2 linked regions of the Paracoccus pantotrophus genome follow. The protein of the gene in region 2 interacts with the protein of the main gene of each other region in a pairwise test. Links are inferred from orthologs where the notes say so. Each region holds a gene or a part of one and is shown on either strand. Other genes may lie near its edges.

What was found. Proteins that work in one complex are often made in the same cells at the same time.
Region 1: the proteins of badI (region 2) and ESD82_RS12160 interact in binary tests that used the Escherichia coli proteins (3 or more experiments, as listed by UniProt). The link is inferred for Paracoccus pantotrophus from one-to-one orthologs.

The regions. Positions count from the first base shown.
Region 1 is NZ_CP044426.1:347,589-354,919, forward strand. What follows is about bases 1,812-4,609. They hold ESD82_RS12160 (NAD-dependent epimerase/dehydratase family protein), read left to right. Parts: upstream 1,812-2,640; coding sequence 2,641-3,579; downstream 3,580-4,609. Other genes in these bases: ESD82_RS12155 (sugar transferase), read left to right, coding at 1,812-2,518; truA (tRNA pseudouridine(38-40) synthase TruA), read right to left, coding at 3,576-4,367; ESD82_RS12170 (5-bromo-4-chloroindolyl phosphate hydrolysis family protein), read right to left, coding at 4,370-4,609. Outside these bases: tRNA (adenosine(37)-N6)-threonylcarbamoyltransferase complex dimerization subunit type 1 TsaB, read right to left, coding at 1-344; ESD82_RS12145 (NifU family protein), read right to left, coding at 337-891; ESD82_RS12150 (universal stress protein), read right to left, coding at 1,159-1,614; more of ESD82_RS12155, read left to right, coding at 1,754-1,811; more of ESD82_RS12170, read right to left, coding at 4,610-5,344; ESD82_RS12180 (TrkH family potassium uptake protein), read left to right, coding at 5,811-7,259; ESD82_RS12185 (peptidoglycan-binding domain-containing protein), read right to left, coding at 7,266-7,331. UniProt on the Escherichia coli protein: Catalyzes the interconversion between ADP-D-glycero-beta-D-manno-heptose and ADP-L-glycero-beta-D-manno-heptose via an epimerization at carbon 6 of the heptose.
Region 2 is NZ_CP044423.1:1,465,113-1,472,401, reverse strand. Bases 1,567-4,322 are described here. They hold badI (2-ketocyclohexanecarboxyl-CoA hydrolase), read left to right. Parts: upstream 1,567-2,431; coding sequence 2,432-3,214; downstream 3,215-4,322. Other genes in these bases: ESD82_RS07100 (ABC transporter substrate-binding protein), read left to right, coding at 3,249-4,322; ESD82_RS07110 (SDR family NAD(P)-dependent oxidoreductase), read left to right, coding at 1,567-2,420. Also shown: ESD82_RS07120 (acyl-CoA dehydrogenase family protein), read left to right, coding at 1-910; ESD82_RS07115 (MarR family winged helix-turn-helix transcriptional regulator), read right to left, coding at 929-1,354; more of ESD82_RS07110, read left to right, coding at 1,518-1,566; more of ESD82_RS07100, read left to right, coding at 4,323-4,472; ESD82_RS07095 (branched-chain amino acid ABC transporter permease), read left to right, coding at 4,533-5,405; ESD82_RS07090 (branched-chain amino acid ABC transporter permease), read left to right, coding at 5,402-6,463; ESD82_RS07085 (ABC transporter ATP-binding protein), read left to right, coding at 6,372-7,118; ESD82_RS21970 (ATP-binding cassette domain-containing protein), read left to right, coding at 7,118-7,289. UniProt on the Escherichia coli protein: Converts o-succinylbenzoyl-CoA (OSB-CoA) to 1,4-dihydroxy-2-naphthoyl-CoA (DHNA-CoA).

The DNA.
Region 1 (7,331 bases), on a different replicon or contig from region 2:
GGCAGCGCGACGCGGCAGGGGCGGGGCAGGCCATGTGCGGCGGCCTCGGTCGCGCTGACGCCGATGGCGGGGATGCCCAGCGACAGCGCCAGCCCCCGCGCCGCCGCGACCGAGATGCGGATGCCGGTGAAATTGCCCGGCCCGATGCCGCAGCCGATGACGGACAGGTCGCGCCAGCCCAGGTCCGCCTCGACCAGCAGCTCTTCCAGCAGCGGAAACAGCCGCTCGGCCTGGCCGCGGGCCATGTCTTCCTGGCGCTGGACCAGCAGGCGGTCGCCTTGCAGCAAAGCGGCCGCGCAATGCGCGGCCGATGTGTCGAAGCCCAGCGAAAGCGCCTCAGCCAACGGGCCGCACCTCGGTCACTTCGGGGATGTAGTGGCGAAGCAGGTTCTCGATGCCCATCTTCAGCGTCAGCGTGGACGAGGGGCAGCCGGCGCAGGCGCCCTGCATGTGCAGATAGACCACGCCGCGGTCGAAGCCGTGGAAGGTGATGTCGCCGCCGTCCTGCGCCACGGCCGGGCGCACGCGCGTATCCAGCAGTTCCTTGATCTGGTTGACGATTTCTGCGTCGGGGCCGTCCTGGTCGTTATGGGCGCTGGCGGTCGCGCCCTCGATGGCTGGGGCGCCGGACTGGTAATGCTCCATGATCGCGCCCAGGACCGAGGGCTTCAGATGGTCCCAGACCGCGTCCTCGGCCTTGGTCACGGTCACGAAATCCGAGCCGAGGAAAACCCCGGTCACGCCTGGCACGGCAAAGATGCGGCGCGCCAGCGGGCTGGTCGCGGCGGCCTCGGCTGCGGGAAAATCGGCGGTGCCGCTGCCCAGGACGGTTTCGCCCGGCAGGAACTTCAGCGTCGCGGGGTTCGGGGTGGTTTCGGTCTGGATGAACATGGCGCGGGCTCCTTTGTGGCGGATATGGGGATCGAAGGGCGGACAAGTCAAGTCGGAGGGCCGCACGGCGGGCGGGCGGCCTTGAGCACGCGAAGAAACAGCATGTGCAGAAATCGCCATGGGCATGGCCGAAAGGGCTGCCCGCCAGCGCGGCAGGGACGCGATCTGCACGGTGCCGGGGGTCATTCCGGCCGCGCCGGCGCGGCAACGGTGCCGGGACCAGGCGTCGGCCAGGCGCAGCGACCATCCGCCGCAGCGGGCGGTTCGTCAGGTGATCTGCTCCAGCCGTTCGCGCGAGATGTCGCCGGGCACGATGGTGACGGGGCAGGGCAGGTTTGCCACCTCGCGCGTCAGCCGGGTGACCAGCGGTCCCGGCCCCGCGCTTTCGGTCGAGGCGGCCAGCACCACCACGCCGATCTCGGGATCGTCGTGGATCTGGGCCAGAAGCTCGGCGCCCGGCTCGCCCTCGCGCACCACCAGTTCCGGCTCGATGCCGGGACGGTCGCGCATCCATTTGGCAAAGACCTCGTAATGTGCCTCGATCCGCTCATAGGCTTCGGCGCGCATCACGTCGGCGACGCCCATGCCGTGCTGGATGGCCGTGGTCGGAATGACCGCGAGTACCTGCACCCCGCCGCCGGTCTTGGCCGCGCGCAGGGCGGCATAGCGGATGGCGTTCAGGCATTCGCGGGAATCGTCCAGAACCACCAGAAATTTCCGCATGAATCCGCCCCGGTTGCCCCAGAATGAGCAAAGACTGGCCGAAAGCTGGGGTTTGCGCAAGTGCGGCGCAGTTTATCCCTTGCGCTCATTCAAAATTAACGAGTGCTATGGTAGGGGGAGGATGGTAGCCACAAGCCAAATGCGGGACAGAATTGTGACGATTCACCAGGACTGGGAAAAAGCCGACATTGCGCGGCTCGCCACAGTGGCCCAAGACGAGATGTCGTGGTTCAAGGACCATGTGCATCCCCCCGCCATGACCACCATGCCCCTGTCGAAACGGGTATTCGACATCACCCTGGCGCTGCTGGCCCTGGTGCCGCTGTCCATCGTCATGGCGGCCTTTGCCCTGATCCTGCTGGTCGTGCAGGGACGGCCGATCTTTTACGCGGCGCCGCGGATGGCGGCGCCGGGGCGGACCTTCACCCATCTCAAGTTCCGCACCATGTTGCGGCAAGAGGGCGATTTCGGCGTGACCGGCGCGCACAAGGCTTGGCGCATCACGCCGCTGGGCCATTTCATGCGCCGCACCCGCATCGACGAATTGCCGCAGCTGTTCAACATCCTCAAGGGCGACATGAGCTTCGTCGGGCCGCGCCCGACCATCCGCGAATATGTCGAACGCTATCCCGCGGTCTATGGCCAGGTGCTGAAAAGCCGCCCCGGCGTCACCGGCCTGGCGACGCTGATCTACCACCGCCACGAGGACCGCATCCTGCGCCGCTGCAAGAGCGCCGAGGCGACCGAGGCCGCCTATGCCCGGCGCTGCCTGCCCACCAAGCTCAAGATCGACCTGATCTACCAGAGGAACCGGACGCTGGCGCTGGATCTGTGGATCATCTGGCGCACCGTGCTGATCGTGCTTTACAAGGACGAGCGGCCCCGGCGCCGCGGCCGCAAGTAAGGTCCGCGGCGATTTTTCCGATCTTCGCGGATCCCCCGCCCCCGCCGGGCGTTATGGCGGCATATCCGTCGTAGACCCACAGGATCCTGACGCGACCGGCGCGGAAACGGAAAGGGAAAGGCTTGCAGCGTAAGGCGCTCGTTACCGGAGGGGCAGGGTTCATCGGCAGCCACCTCGTCGACCGGTTGCTCGCCGCCGGAGAGGAGGTCGTCGTCCTCGATGACCTGTCCAGCGGCAGGGCGGACAACCTGCCCCCGCAGGTGCGGCTGGTCCGGGGCGATGTCTGTGACGCCGATCTGCTCGGCAGGCTGCTGGCCGGGGTGGATTGCATCTTTCACCTTGCCGCGCGGGTTTCGGTGCAGCTTTGCATCTCGGACTGGATGGGGGCGCATCGCGTCAACCTGGGCGGCACCATCGCCGTGCTGCATGCGGCGCATCGGGCCGGCAATATCCCGGTCGTCCATGCCTCCTCGGCGGCGATCTACGGCAACCGCGCGGGCGCGACATGCCGCGAAACCGACCTGCCCCTGCCGATCTCGCCCTATGCCGCCGACAAGCTGGCCGCCGAGCATCAGGCCGCCGCCATGGCCGAGGTGCATGGCCTGCCCTCGGTCGGGCTGCGCTTCTTCAATGTCTATGGCCCGCGCCAGGATGCGGCCTCGCCCTATGCCGGGGTGATCTCGAAATTCTGCGCCAACCGGCTGGCGGACCGGCCGCAGGTGATCTTTGGCGATGGGCAGCAGAGCCGGGATTTCATCTGTGTCGCCGACGTGGTCGAGGGTCTGTTGCGTGCTCGCGACCTGGCCGGCCAGGCGCCGGGCGCCCAGGTCTTCAACCTTTGCACCGGGACCGAGACAACGCTGCTGGAGCTGGTGCGCCAGATCGACGCCATTGCCGGGCGGGGGGCCAGCGCCATCGAACACGCGCCGGCGCGTTCCGGAGACATCCGTGCCTCTTGCGGCTGTCCGCAGGCCGCGCGCGACCGGCTGGGCTTCGCCGCCGCCACGGATATGCGATCCGGGCTGGACAGGCTCTGGGACGCGCTGGTCGCGGCCGGCTAGTTCAGCGGGCCCTCGGGAAAGGGCGGGGGCTCATAGCCCACCCCGGTCAGGTAAAGCCCCTGCGACGGGCAGACCGGTCCGCAGGCGGCGCGGTCGCATGCGGCCAGCGCCTCGGCCACGCGGCCGGGCGGCCAGGCGCCGGCGCCGACCCGCTCCAGCGTGCCGACGATCGAGCGCACCTGGTTGTGCAGGAATGACCGCGCCCGCAGGGTAAAGCGGTATTCGCGGCCCTGCGGGATCCGGGCTTCCTCGATGGTCAGTTGGTCCAGCGTCTTCACCGGGCTTTTCGCCTGGCACATGGTCGAGCGGAAGGTGGTGAAATCGTGCCGGCCCAGCAGATGCGCCGCGCCGGCGCGCATGGCCGCCAGGTCCAGCGGATGCGCCACCTGCCAGGCGCGGCCGCGGTCATGCGTCAGCGGTGCGCGGCGCGAGACCAGCCGGAACAGGTAGCGCCGCTCATGCGCCGAGAATCGGGCGTGGAAGTCGTCCGCCACCCGCGCTGCGGCCAGGATGGCGACGGGGGCGGGTTTCAGGTGCCAGTTCAGCGCCTCGGACAGCCGGAACGGATCCCAGTCGCGCTGCAGGTCGGCATGGGCGACCTGGCCGGTGGCATGGACCCCGGCATCGGTGCGCCCGGCCGCCGCGATCCGCGCCCCGGCCGCGAAGCCGGGGTCGAGCCGGCCGAGCGCCGCCTCGACGGCGCCCTGCACGCTGGGCCGGTCGGCCTGGGCCTGCCAGCCGGCGAAGGGGCCGCCGTCATATTCGATCAACAGGGCGAAGCGGGGCATGGCTAGCGGCGCGGCTTTTCCGATTCGTGCGGGATCAGCAGGTCATCAAGCGTCATCGGGCGCTGCAATTCGGCGGGTTCTGCGGGCGCGGGCCGGGGCCTTACGCCTTCGCGTGCCAGCCGGTCGCGCAGCACACTGATCTCGATGTCCAGGTCGGTGCGGCCGCCTTCCAGCAGCCGGGCGCTGCGGGCGGCGAATTCGGTTTCCAGGTCGTCCAGCAGCGTCTCGTAATCCTGGCGCGTACGCGGGTCGCGGGTCTGGGCGTAGAGATCGGCGAACTTGACCGTCGCGTCGCGCGCGCCCTGCAGGTAGACGCTGAGATAGCGGCGCAGCGCGGCGATGGTTTCGGGATTGTCCTCGACATGGGCGAAAAGCGCGCGCGCGGCGGCGGCGAACATGGCGACGCGGGCCTCGAGCCGGCGGTCGCCGGTGCGCAGGATGGCATCCTGCATGGCCTTCAGATGCGCCTCGCCCTCGGCCAGGATGCGTTGGGCGCGGTCCTGTCGGACGCCGTCGACGCCTTCCATGCCCTTGTCGCGCATCGGGTCGCTGCCGAAGGCGAGCCAGTGCAGCATGGCGCCGGCGACGCCGATCACCCCGGCGCCGGCATCGGCGCCCGGCACCCAGGCGCCGATGGCAAGGCCGAGCCCGGTCAGGATGCCGCCGAAGAGCTTGCGCGGGATCGCTGGGCGGCGGGCGACGCGGCGGGCGTCATAGGCAGCCTCGGCCTGCAAGCCCTGGCGCGTCATCCACATGCCCCAGGCGAGGCTGCCGAAGGCGACGAGATGCAGGGCGAGCCCGGCCGGATCCTGCCAGAAGGCGCTGATGAGGAAAGGGGTCGCCATGATCGTGACCCAGCGGGTGCGCGATTCCAGCGGATGCCGGATCTCGCCCGGCGCGGGGCGGGCGGGTATGCGCGGGCCGGTTCCGTCCGGCCGGGGCTGCGGCGAGAAGCGGCCGCCGAAACGCCTTGCCATCGCCGCCCCTCAGCCCGCGCCCAAGAAGGCGGCATAGAGCGTCAGGCCCATCAGCAGAAAGAAGGACAGGCGCTGCATGGCTTTGCGGGACATGGGCTTCCTTTCGGCGCGTCGGTCGGTTGGTCGGGCAATCTTGCCCGCAGGATATAGGGCCTTGGGTGCCGGAACGGAAGGGCGCGGCGGCCGGGGGCTCTGCCCCCCGCGCCTCAAGCGCCCCTCGACGGGGCGCATGAGGCGCTCCCCCCGGAGTATTTGCAAAACGGAGAAAGCCGGCCTGGGGCGGCTGGTTGCGGCATGCGGGGCAAATTGGAGCGGGTGATGGGAATCGAACCCACGTATTCAGCTTGGAAGGCTGCTGCTCTACCATTGAGCTACACCCGCGTTGCGCCTTTCTATAGGGGCTGGCGCGGGCTCGTGCAAGCGTCGCGCGCTTGACGGTCGCATGCCGGCGGGGCAAGCAGGCGGCATGATCGATATCCGTCCCGTGGCCAATATCGTCGGCAAGGTCGTCGTCACGCTGGGGGCGGCGATGGGGCTGCCCATGCTGGTCGATTGGTGGCATGGCGACCCGCATTGGCTGATCTTCCTGGAATGCGGCATCCTGACCATGCTGGCCGGCGGGCTGGTGGCGCTGTCCACGCGGCAAAAGGACAAGTCGCTGACCATCCAGCAGGTCTTCCTGCTGACCGCGATGCTGTGGCTGGTGGTGCCGGTGGCCGGCGCGCTGCCCTTCATGCTGGGCGCGCCTCAGGCCGGCTTCACCGATGCCTATTTCGAGGCCATGTCGGGCGTCACCACCACCGGCACCACCGCGTTCCCCGATCTCGACAACCTGCCCAAGGGCACGAACCTGTGGCGGGCCTTCCTGAACTGGGCGGGGGGGCTGGGGATCATCGTGGTCGCCATGATCTTCCTGCCGGTGATGAAGGTCGGCGGCATGCAGTTCTTTCGCTCCGAGGGTTTCGACACGCTGGGCAAGATCCTGCCCCGCGCCTTCGACATCGCGCGCGAGATGACCGGGGTCTATATCGCCATGACCGCCAGTTGCATGGTGGTCTATATCCTGCTGGGCATGAAGGGCTTCGATGCGCTGGTGCTGGCGCTGTCCACCTGCTCGACCGGCGGGTTTTCCCATTACGACGCCAGTTTCGCGCCCTTCATCGGGCCGGCGGAATATGCCGCCGCCTTCTTCATGATCCTGGCCTCGATCCCCTTCATCCGCATGGTGCAGCTGATCCGCGGCTCGGCCGAGCCGATCTGGCGCGACATCCAGGTCCGGGCCTATCTGCGCTGGACCTTCTATGCCATCGCGCTGGTGGTGCTTTACCGCCTGCTCTGGCTCAAGGCGAAGAATCCGTTCGACGTGATCCGCGAGACCACGTTCAACGTCGTCTCGACCTTTTCCGGCACGGGCTTTGCCTCGGCCGACGTGACGCAATGGGGGCATTTCCCCTTTGTCATCCTGATCGTGGTCGGGCTGATCGGTGGCTGCACCGGCTCGACCTCGTGCTCGGTCAAGGTGTTCCGCTATCTGGTGCTGTTCCAGGCGGTCAAGGCGCAGCTCAAGCGCATGCAATCGCCGCACCGGGTGTTCCCGCTGCTTTACGGTGGCCGCCCGCTGGAGGAGGACGTGGTCGATTCGGTCATGGCCTTCTTTACCCTGTTCATCCTGTCCTTCGGTCTGCTGATCGTCGGGCTGGCGCTGACCGGGCTGCATCCGCGCACGGCGCTGACCGCGGCCTGGACCGCCATCGCCAATGTCGGCGTGGTCTGGGGGCCGGAACTGACGCCCGAGGGGGCGGTGACGGATTTTCCCACCGCATCGAAATGGCTGATGATCTGGGGGATGTATCTGGGCCGGCTGGAGCTGATCTCGGTGCTGGTGCTGTTTTTGCCGCGGTTCTGGCGGGCCTAGAGCCGCCTAGTCCTGCGCTGCGGCCGGGGCGATGGCCGGGGCTTCGGGCTGGGCCTCGGCCGCGCCGGGGGC
Region 2 (7,289 bases):
CGCGACCAATGTCGGCATCGGCATGCAGGGCATCGCCATTGACGGCACGCCCGAGCAGAAGGCGAAATACCTGCCGCGGCTGGCCTCGGGCGAGTTGATCGGCTCGTTCGCGCTGACCGAGCCGGATGTCGGCTCGGACGCCGGTTCGGTCAAGGCGACGGCCCGGAGGGACGGCGACTTCTATGTGCTGAACGGCACCAAGCGTTTCATCACCAACGCCCCCCACGCCGGGCTGTTCACCGTCATGGCGCGCACCGATCCCGGGCAGAAGGGCGCTGCCGGCGTCTCGGCCTTTGCGGTCGAGCGTGACACGCCCGGCCTGTCCCTGGGCAAGCCGGAAAAGAAGATGGGCCAGCAGGGCGCCCATGTCTGCGACGTGATCCTGGACGATTGCCGCGTGCCGGTCTCGGCGTTGATCGGCGGGGTCGAGGGGCAGGGGTTCAAGACGGCGATGAAGGTGCTGGACAAGGGGCGGCTGCATATCGCGGCGGCCTGTGTCGGCCTGGCCGAGCGGATCATCGACGACATGCTGGACTATGCCGTCGCGCGCCGGCAGTTCGGCCGGCCGCTGGCGGATTTCCAGCTGCTGCAGGCGATGTTCGCCGATTCCCGCGCCGATGCCTATGCGGCACGCTGCATGGTGCTGGACGCGGCGCGCAAGCGCGACGATGGCCGGGATGTCGGGGTCGAGGCCTCCTGCGCCAAGATGTTCGCCTCGGAGGCGGTGGGCCGGATCGCCGACCGCAACGTGCAGGTGCATGGCGGCAATGGCTATATCCGCGAATACCGGGCCGAGCAGCTCTATCGTGACGCGCGGCTGTTCCGCATCTACGAGGGCACGACGCAGATCCAGCAGATCATCATCGCCAAGGCGATGGCGGCAGAGGCGCGGGCGCGGGCCGGTCTCTAGCGTGGCCGGGGCGGCGGGCTATTCCGCCGCCTTCCTGTCCGGCCCGGCCTCCGTGTCGATATCCTTGAAATTGCGCAGCATCTTGTCGAGGTAATGGATCATGTGGATCCGATCCTCGGTCGAGAAGCCGCGCAGCGCCTTGTCGTAGTAATCCGAGATCACCGGCCGCATGTCCTCGTCCCACAGGCTGCGGCCCTTGTCGGTCAGGCGGATCAGGCGCGAGCGGTTGTCGTTTTGGTCCACCGCGCGCTCGATGTAATCCATCGCCTCCAGCCGCGTCAGCACACCGGTCAGGTTCTGCCGGCTGACCAGCAGGAAGGCCGCCAGATCGCCCACCGGGACGCCGTTCTCGAAGGCGGGGCGGGTCAGCGCCCCCAGCACCGCCCATTGCTGCGTGGTGACGTGGTGCTCGTCCAGCGCCCGGGTGCCGGTCTTGTGCAACATGTTGGCGCATTGGTAGAGGCGGAAAAAGAGCCGATTGCTCAGCCCCGATCCCAGATTCCCGATTTTCCTGCCACTTTTCGCCATGCCGCCAATCTGGCCGCAGTCGGGGCCAAGGTCAAGCCGTGCCGATGCGGCAAAATAAAGTAAATATATTGACATAAATTTGCGACTGCTGCAGGATGCTGCCAGGGAGGCCGTCCAGGGATTCGGACAAGGCAATTCAACAGAAATATCGCAAGAAAATGCGATTTCTCTGGCCGAGACCCTGTGGCCTGAAGTCAGGAAGGAGATCGCTTTGCGTGGCCTGAAAGGGAAAGTAGTTGTCGTAACTGGCGGCGGTGGTGGCATCGGTTCGGCCACCTGCCTGCGCTTCGCCGAGGAGGGGGCCCGGGTCGTCGTGGCCGATGTCGGTGCCGAGGCGGCCGGTCAGGTCGTCGAAGCGATCCGCGCGGTTGGAGGCGAGGCTACTGCGATGGTGGTGAACCTGATCGATTACGATGCCTCCGCCGCCGCTGTCGCCCGGGTCGAGGCCGAGTTCGGCCCCATCGATGTGCTGGTGAACAATGCAGGTTGGGATCTGTTTACGCCGTTCCTGAAATCCGGCCCGGATTTTTGGAACAAGATCATCGATATCAACCTGCGCACGGTGCTGAACATCACCAAGCCGGTGCTGGAATCGATGGTTGCTCGCGGTGCCGGCGGACGCATCGTGTCGATCGGATCGGACGCCGGCCGGGGCGGTTCGTCGGGGGAATCCGTCTATGGCGCCTGCAAGGCGGGGGTCATCGCCTTCATGAAGACCCTGGCGCGCGAACATTCCCGCCACGGCATCACCTTCAACACCGTCTGTCCGGGCGTGACCGAAACCGGGATGCTGGAAAACTTCATGGAAGCGGCCGGCGACAAGGAAAAGCTGCGCGTGGCATTTGCCAAGGCTGTCCCGCTGGGGCGGCTGGGCAAGCCCGAAGATCTGCCAGGCGCGATCCTGTTTCTGTCCAGCGACGACGCGGCCTTCATCACCGGTCAGGTGATCTCGGTCTCGGGCGGCCTGACCATGCACGGATGAAAGGGAAAGCCATGACCTATGAAGACATCATCTATGAGGTGAAGGACGGCGTCGCCACCATCACCATCAACCGCCCCGACAGGATGAACGCCTTTCGCGGCCAGACCTGCGAGGAACTGATCCACGCCTTCAACAAGGCCGGCTGGGACAAGTCCATCGGGGTTATCGTGCTGACCGGCGCCGGGGAGCGGGCTTTCTGCACCGGCGGCGATCAATCCGCCCATGAGGGGCAGTATGACGGGCGCGGCACCATCGGCCTGCCGATGGAGGATCTGCATTCCATCATCCGCGACGTGCCCAAGCCGGTGATCGCCAAGGTGCGCGGCTTTGCCGTGGGCGGCGGCAACGTGCTGTGCACGATCTGCGATTTCACCATCGCGGCGGAAAGCGCGCAGTTCGGCCAGGTCGGACCCAAGGTCGGCTCGGTCGATCCCGGTTTCGGCACCGCCTTCCTGGCCCGCGTGGTGGGCGAGAAGAAGGCGCGCGAGATCTGGTACATGTGTCGTCGCTACAAGGCGGCCGAGGCTCTGGCGATGGGCCTGGTGAACACGGTTGTCCCCGATGACCAGCTGGACGCCGAGGTGGACCGCTGGTGCGCCGAGATCATGGAGAAATCGCCCACCGCCATCGCCATCGCCAAGCGCAGCTTCAACATCGACACCGAGCATCAGCGCGGCATTGCAGGGCTCGGGATGTATGCGCTCAGCCTCTACTACGACACCGAAGAAAGCAAGGAAGGCGGCATTGCGTTCAAGGAGAAGCGCAAGCCAGATTTCCGAAAATTCTCAAGATAAATAAATGGTTATCAAGCAACTTGGGGAGGAGTTCATGCTTGAGAAGAACAAGAAAACCGTTGTCGCTGCGGTGCTGGCAGCCCTGGCCACATCTGCCGGGGCGCAGGACGGGCCGGTCAAGGTCGGCTTTGCCGCCGACCTTACCGGGGCCTGCGCTGCCCTGTCCGAGGACGGGCTGAACGGCGCGAAGATCGCCGCCGAGGAGATCAACGCGGCTGGCGGCATCCTGGGCCGTCCGGTCGAACTGATTGTGCGCGACACCCAGACCAAGCCCGACGAGGGCGCCAAGGTCGCGCGCGACCTGATCACCAAGGACAGGATCGACGTGTTGACCGGTGTCTGTTCTTCAGCGGTGATGCTGGCGGAAAGCGCGGTCTCGGCCGAGTTGAAAGTGCCGTTCTATGCCGCCATCGGCTCGACCCAGCGGGCCAATATCGAACTCTACCAGCCTTATTTCTGGCAGGTGCAGGCCAATGCCACGATGGAGGCCTATGCTGCGGCCGAATATGTGGCGAAGAAGCCCGAATGGAAGAAGATCTCGGCGCTTGGTTCCGACTACGAATGGGGCCATACCTCGGTCGCGGCCTTCACCGAGCGACTGAAGGAGCTGCGCCCCGATATCGCCTTTGCCGATCCGATCTATGCCAAGGTCGGCGAGACCGCGATGGCGCCCTATATCACCGCCACGCTGGCGCAGCAGCCCGATGCGGTCTTCGCCCCGCTGTTCGGTCCCTCGCTGGGCGCGACGCTGAAGCAGGGGCAGGGGTTCGGCTTTTTCCAGAAGACCAATCTCGTGACGCTGATGACGGTGGACACGTTGCAATCGCAAGGCGCCTCGATGCCCGCCGACAACGTCTATGGCATCGCCCGCGCACCGTTCTTTGCGCTGGAACAGTCGCCAGAGGTAACCGCCTTCATCGAGACCTATCGCGCCGCCTATGGCGAATATCCGACCGACTGGGCGATCAATGCCTATGACGGGCTGCATTTCTATGCCGCCGTGGCCGAAAAGGCCGGCACCGTCGAAGCCGATGCGATCATCGCCGCGCTGCCGCAGGTCAGCTTCGACGGGCTGCGCGAAAAGGGCCTGACTATCCGCGCGCTGGACGGCCAGATGAACGCGCCGGTCTATGTCGGCAAGGCGGCCAAGGTCGAGGGCTACGATTTCCCGATCCTGACCGAGGTGGAAAAGTTCGAGGGCGCGCCGCTGATGCCTGCCGAGGATCTGATCCTCCAGGCCCGTGGAGCTGCCAGGTAGGCCACTCTGCGAACCCGTCCCGGCGGGATGATCCGCCGGGACCAGCCAGAGGAAATCCAGATGGTTCTGATCCAGCTCGTCAATGGGCTCATGGAAGGCATGACGCTTTTCCTGATCGCCTCGGGCCTGACGCTGATCTTCGGCGTCACCCGCATCATCAACTTCGCCCATGGCTCTTTCTACATGCTGGGCGCGTTCCTGACCTATGAGCTGGTGCCGTTGATCGCGCCGGGCACGCTCTGGGGGTTTTTCGTCGCCGTGGCGGCTTCGGCGGCGGCCGTCTCGGCCCTGGGCGTCTTGTTCGAGACGACTGTGCTGCGCCGCATCTACGGCAAGGATGGTATCCTGCAGCTGATCGTCACCGTGGCGCTGGTGCTGATCATCCGCGACCTGGTGCGCATGACCTGGGGCGCGAACAGCGTCTCGGTGCAGATGCCCGATGCGCTGATGGGGGCGCTGGTGGTGGGCGACACCTATTTCCCGCTGTTCCCCATCGCGATCTTTGCCGCCGGGCTCATCGTGGTGCTGGCGATGATCTGGGTGATCTACTTCACCCGGGCGGGCATCCTTCTGCGCGCCGGCACCGATGACCGCGGCATGGTCGCGCTTCTGGGCGTGAACGAGAAGCTGATCTTCACCGCGGTCTTTGCCGCCGGGGCGTTTCTTGCCGGTCTGGCCGGGGGGCTGAGCGCGCCCTATGGCGAGGTGAATTACCTGCTCGACACCACCATCATCGTCTCGGCCTTCATCGTCTGCGTGATCGGGGGGCTGGGCAACCTGTACGGCGCTTTGGCCGGTGCGTTGGTGGTCGGCGTCACCAAGGCGATCGGGGTGATGTATTTCCCCCGCCTGTCGATGGTCCTGATCTTCCTGATCATGGCCGCCGTTCTCATCGCCCGCTCGATGGGCCGTCAGGGAGGCCCGGCACGATGACCGCGCAGGATCTGAAAACCCTCTGGGCCAGGGTGGCCCGTGCCACCGTCAGCTGGCAATTCGTGGTCCCGGCGCTGGCCGCGGTCCTGGCGATCAACTGGATGGCGTCGACCTCGACCTCGACCATGATGACCGAGATCATGATCATGGCGCTGTTCGCCTCGTCGCTGAACCTGCTGATGAGCTTCGGCCACATGGTCAGCTTCGGCCATGCCGCCTATTTCGGCCTTGGCGCCTATGGCTTCACCCTGGCCGTTGTGCGGGGCGGGGTGCCGCCGGAACTGGCGCTGGCTATCGGCCCGCTGGCCGCGGCACTTGGCGGGCTGGTCTTCGGCGCGCTCTGCGTGCGGCTGACGCAGATCTATTTCGCGATGCTGACGCTGGCCTGCGCGCAGATCACCTATACCGTGCTGTTCCAGTGGTATGACTTCACCGGCGGCGATACCGGCATCACCGGTTTCATGATCCCGCGCTTTGGCCTTTCCGAAAAGGGCTATGCGACGGCGGTGCTGGCGGTGGTCACGCTCTGCCTGCTGGCGCTGTGGGGGATCGTGAAATCCCCGCTCGGCCTGTCGATCCGCGCCGTGGGGCAGGATCGCTACCGGGCCGAGGCGCTTGGCCTGGGTGCGCGGCGGGTGCAGCTGGTGGCCTTCGTCATCGCCGCCTTTTTCGCCGGGGTCGCGGGCACGCTTTATTCGGTGCTGCATGGCGCGGCCTTCCCCGACTATGCCGGTCTGGGCATCACGCTGGACGGGCTGATCATGGTCGTCATCGGCGGCTTGAACAGCTTTGCCGGCGGTATCTGGGGCGGCATCATCTACGAATTGCTGGCCACCTTCGTCTCGAAGGTGATCCACGAATGGGAACTGGTGCTGGGCCTGATCCTGCTGGCGATCTGCCTGGTGGCCCCGGCCGGCTTCGCCGGTGTCTCGGCCCGGCTGCGGGCGATGCTCGGGGGATCCGCTGATGCAGCCGATCCTCTCCGCCCGCCACATCCGCAAGGCCTATGGTGCCTTCATCGCGCTGAAGGACATCTCCTTCGACATCCCCAGGGGTGAACGCCACGCCCTGATCGGCCCGAACGGGGCGGGGAAATCCACCTTCATCGCCTGCATCGCCGGGCAACTGCCGGGGGTGGAGGGCGAGATGATCTTCAAGGGCGAGAACATCCTGGCGCTGCCGCCGGCGCGGCTGGCCAAAAGGGGGATCGGCCGCACTTTCCAGATCAGCCGCGCCTTTCTGCACATGTCGGTGCTGGAAAACATGATGGCGGCTTACGTCATCGCTTCGGGCAAATGGGCCTCGCTCTCGGGCCGGGTCTATGCCGAAAAGATCGACCGTGCCCACGCCATGCTGGAAACCGTGGGCCTGGCCGAACGGTCGCGGGATACGGTCGCGGACTTGAGCCTCGGCGACCGCAAGCGGCTGGAATTCGGCATGGCGCTGGCCGCTGACCCGGACCTGCTGCTGCTGGACGAGCCCACCGCCGGCATGTCGATCAAGGAACGCCACTTCCTGATGGAGATGGTGGCCGAACGGGTCGATGCCACCGGCAAGACGCTGATCTTCGTCGAACACGACATCGACGTGGTGATGAAGATCGCCCGGCGCGTCACCGTCATGGTGCGCGGCGCGATCCTGGCCCAGGGCAGCCCCGAGGACATCAAGGCCAATGACGAGGTGCAGGCCGTCTATCTGGGAGGGGGGCACTGATGATGCTGCGCATTTCAGACCTGCACGCCGCCTATGGCAAGGCCGAGGTTCTGCACGGGATCGACCTGGAGGTCGCGCCTGGCGAGGTGGTCTGCCTGATCGGGCGGAACGGGGTCGGCAAATCCTCGACGATGAAGTCCATCGTCCGTGACCAGATTGCCGTGACGGGGG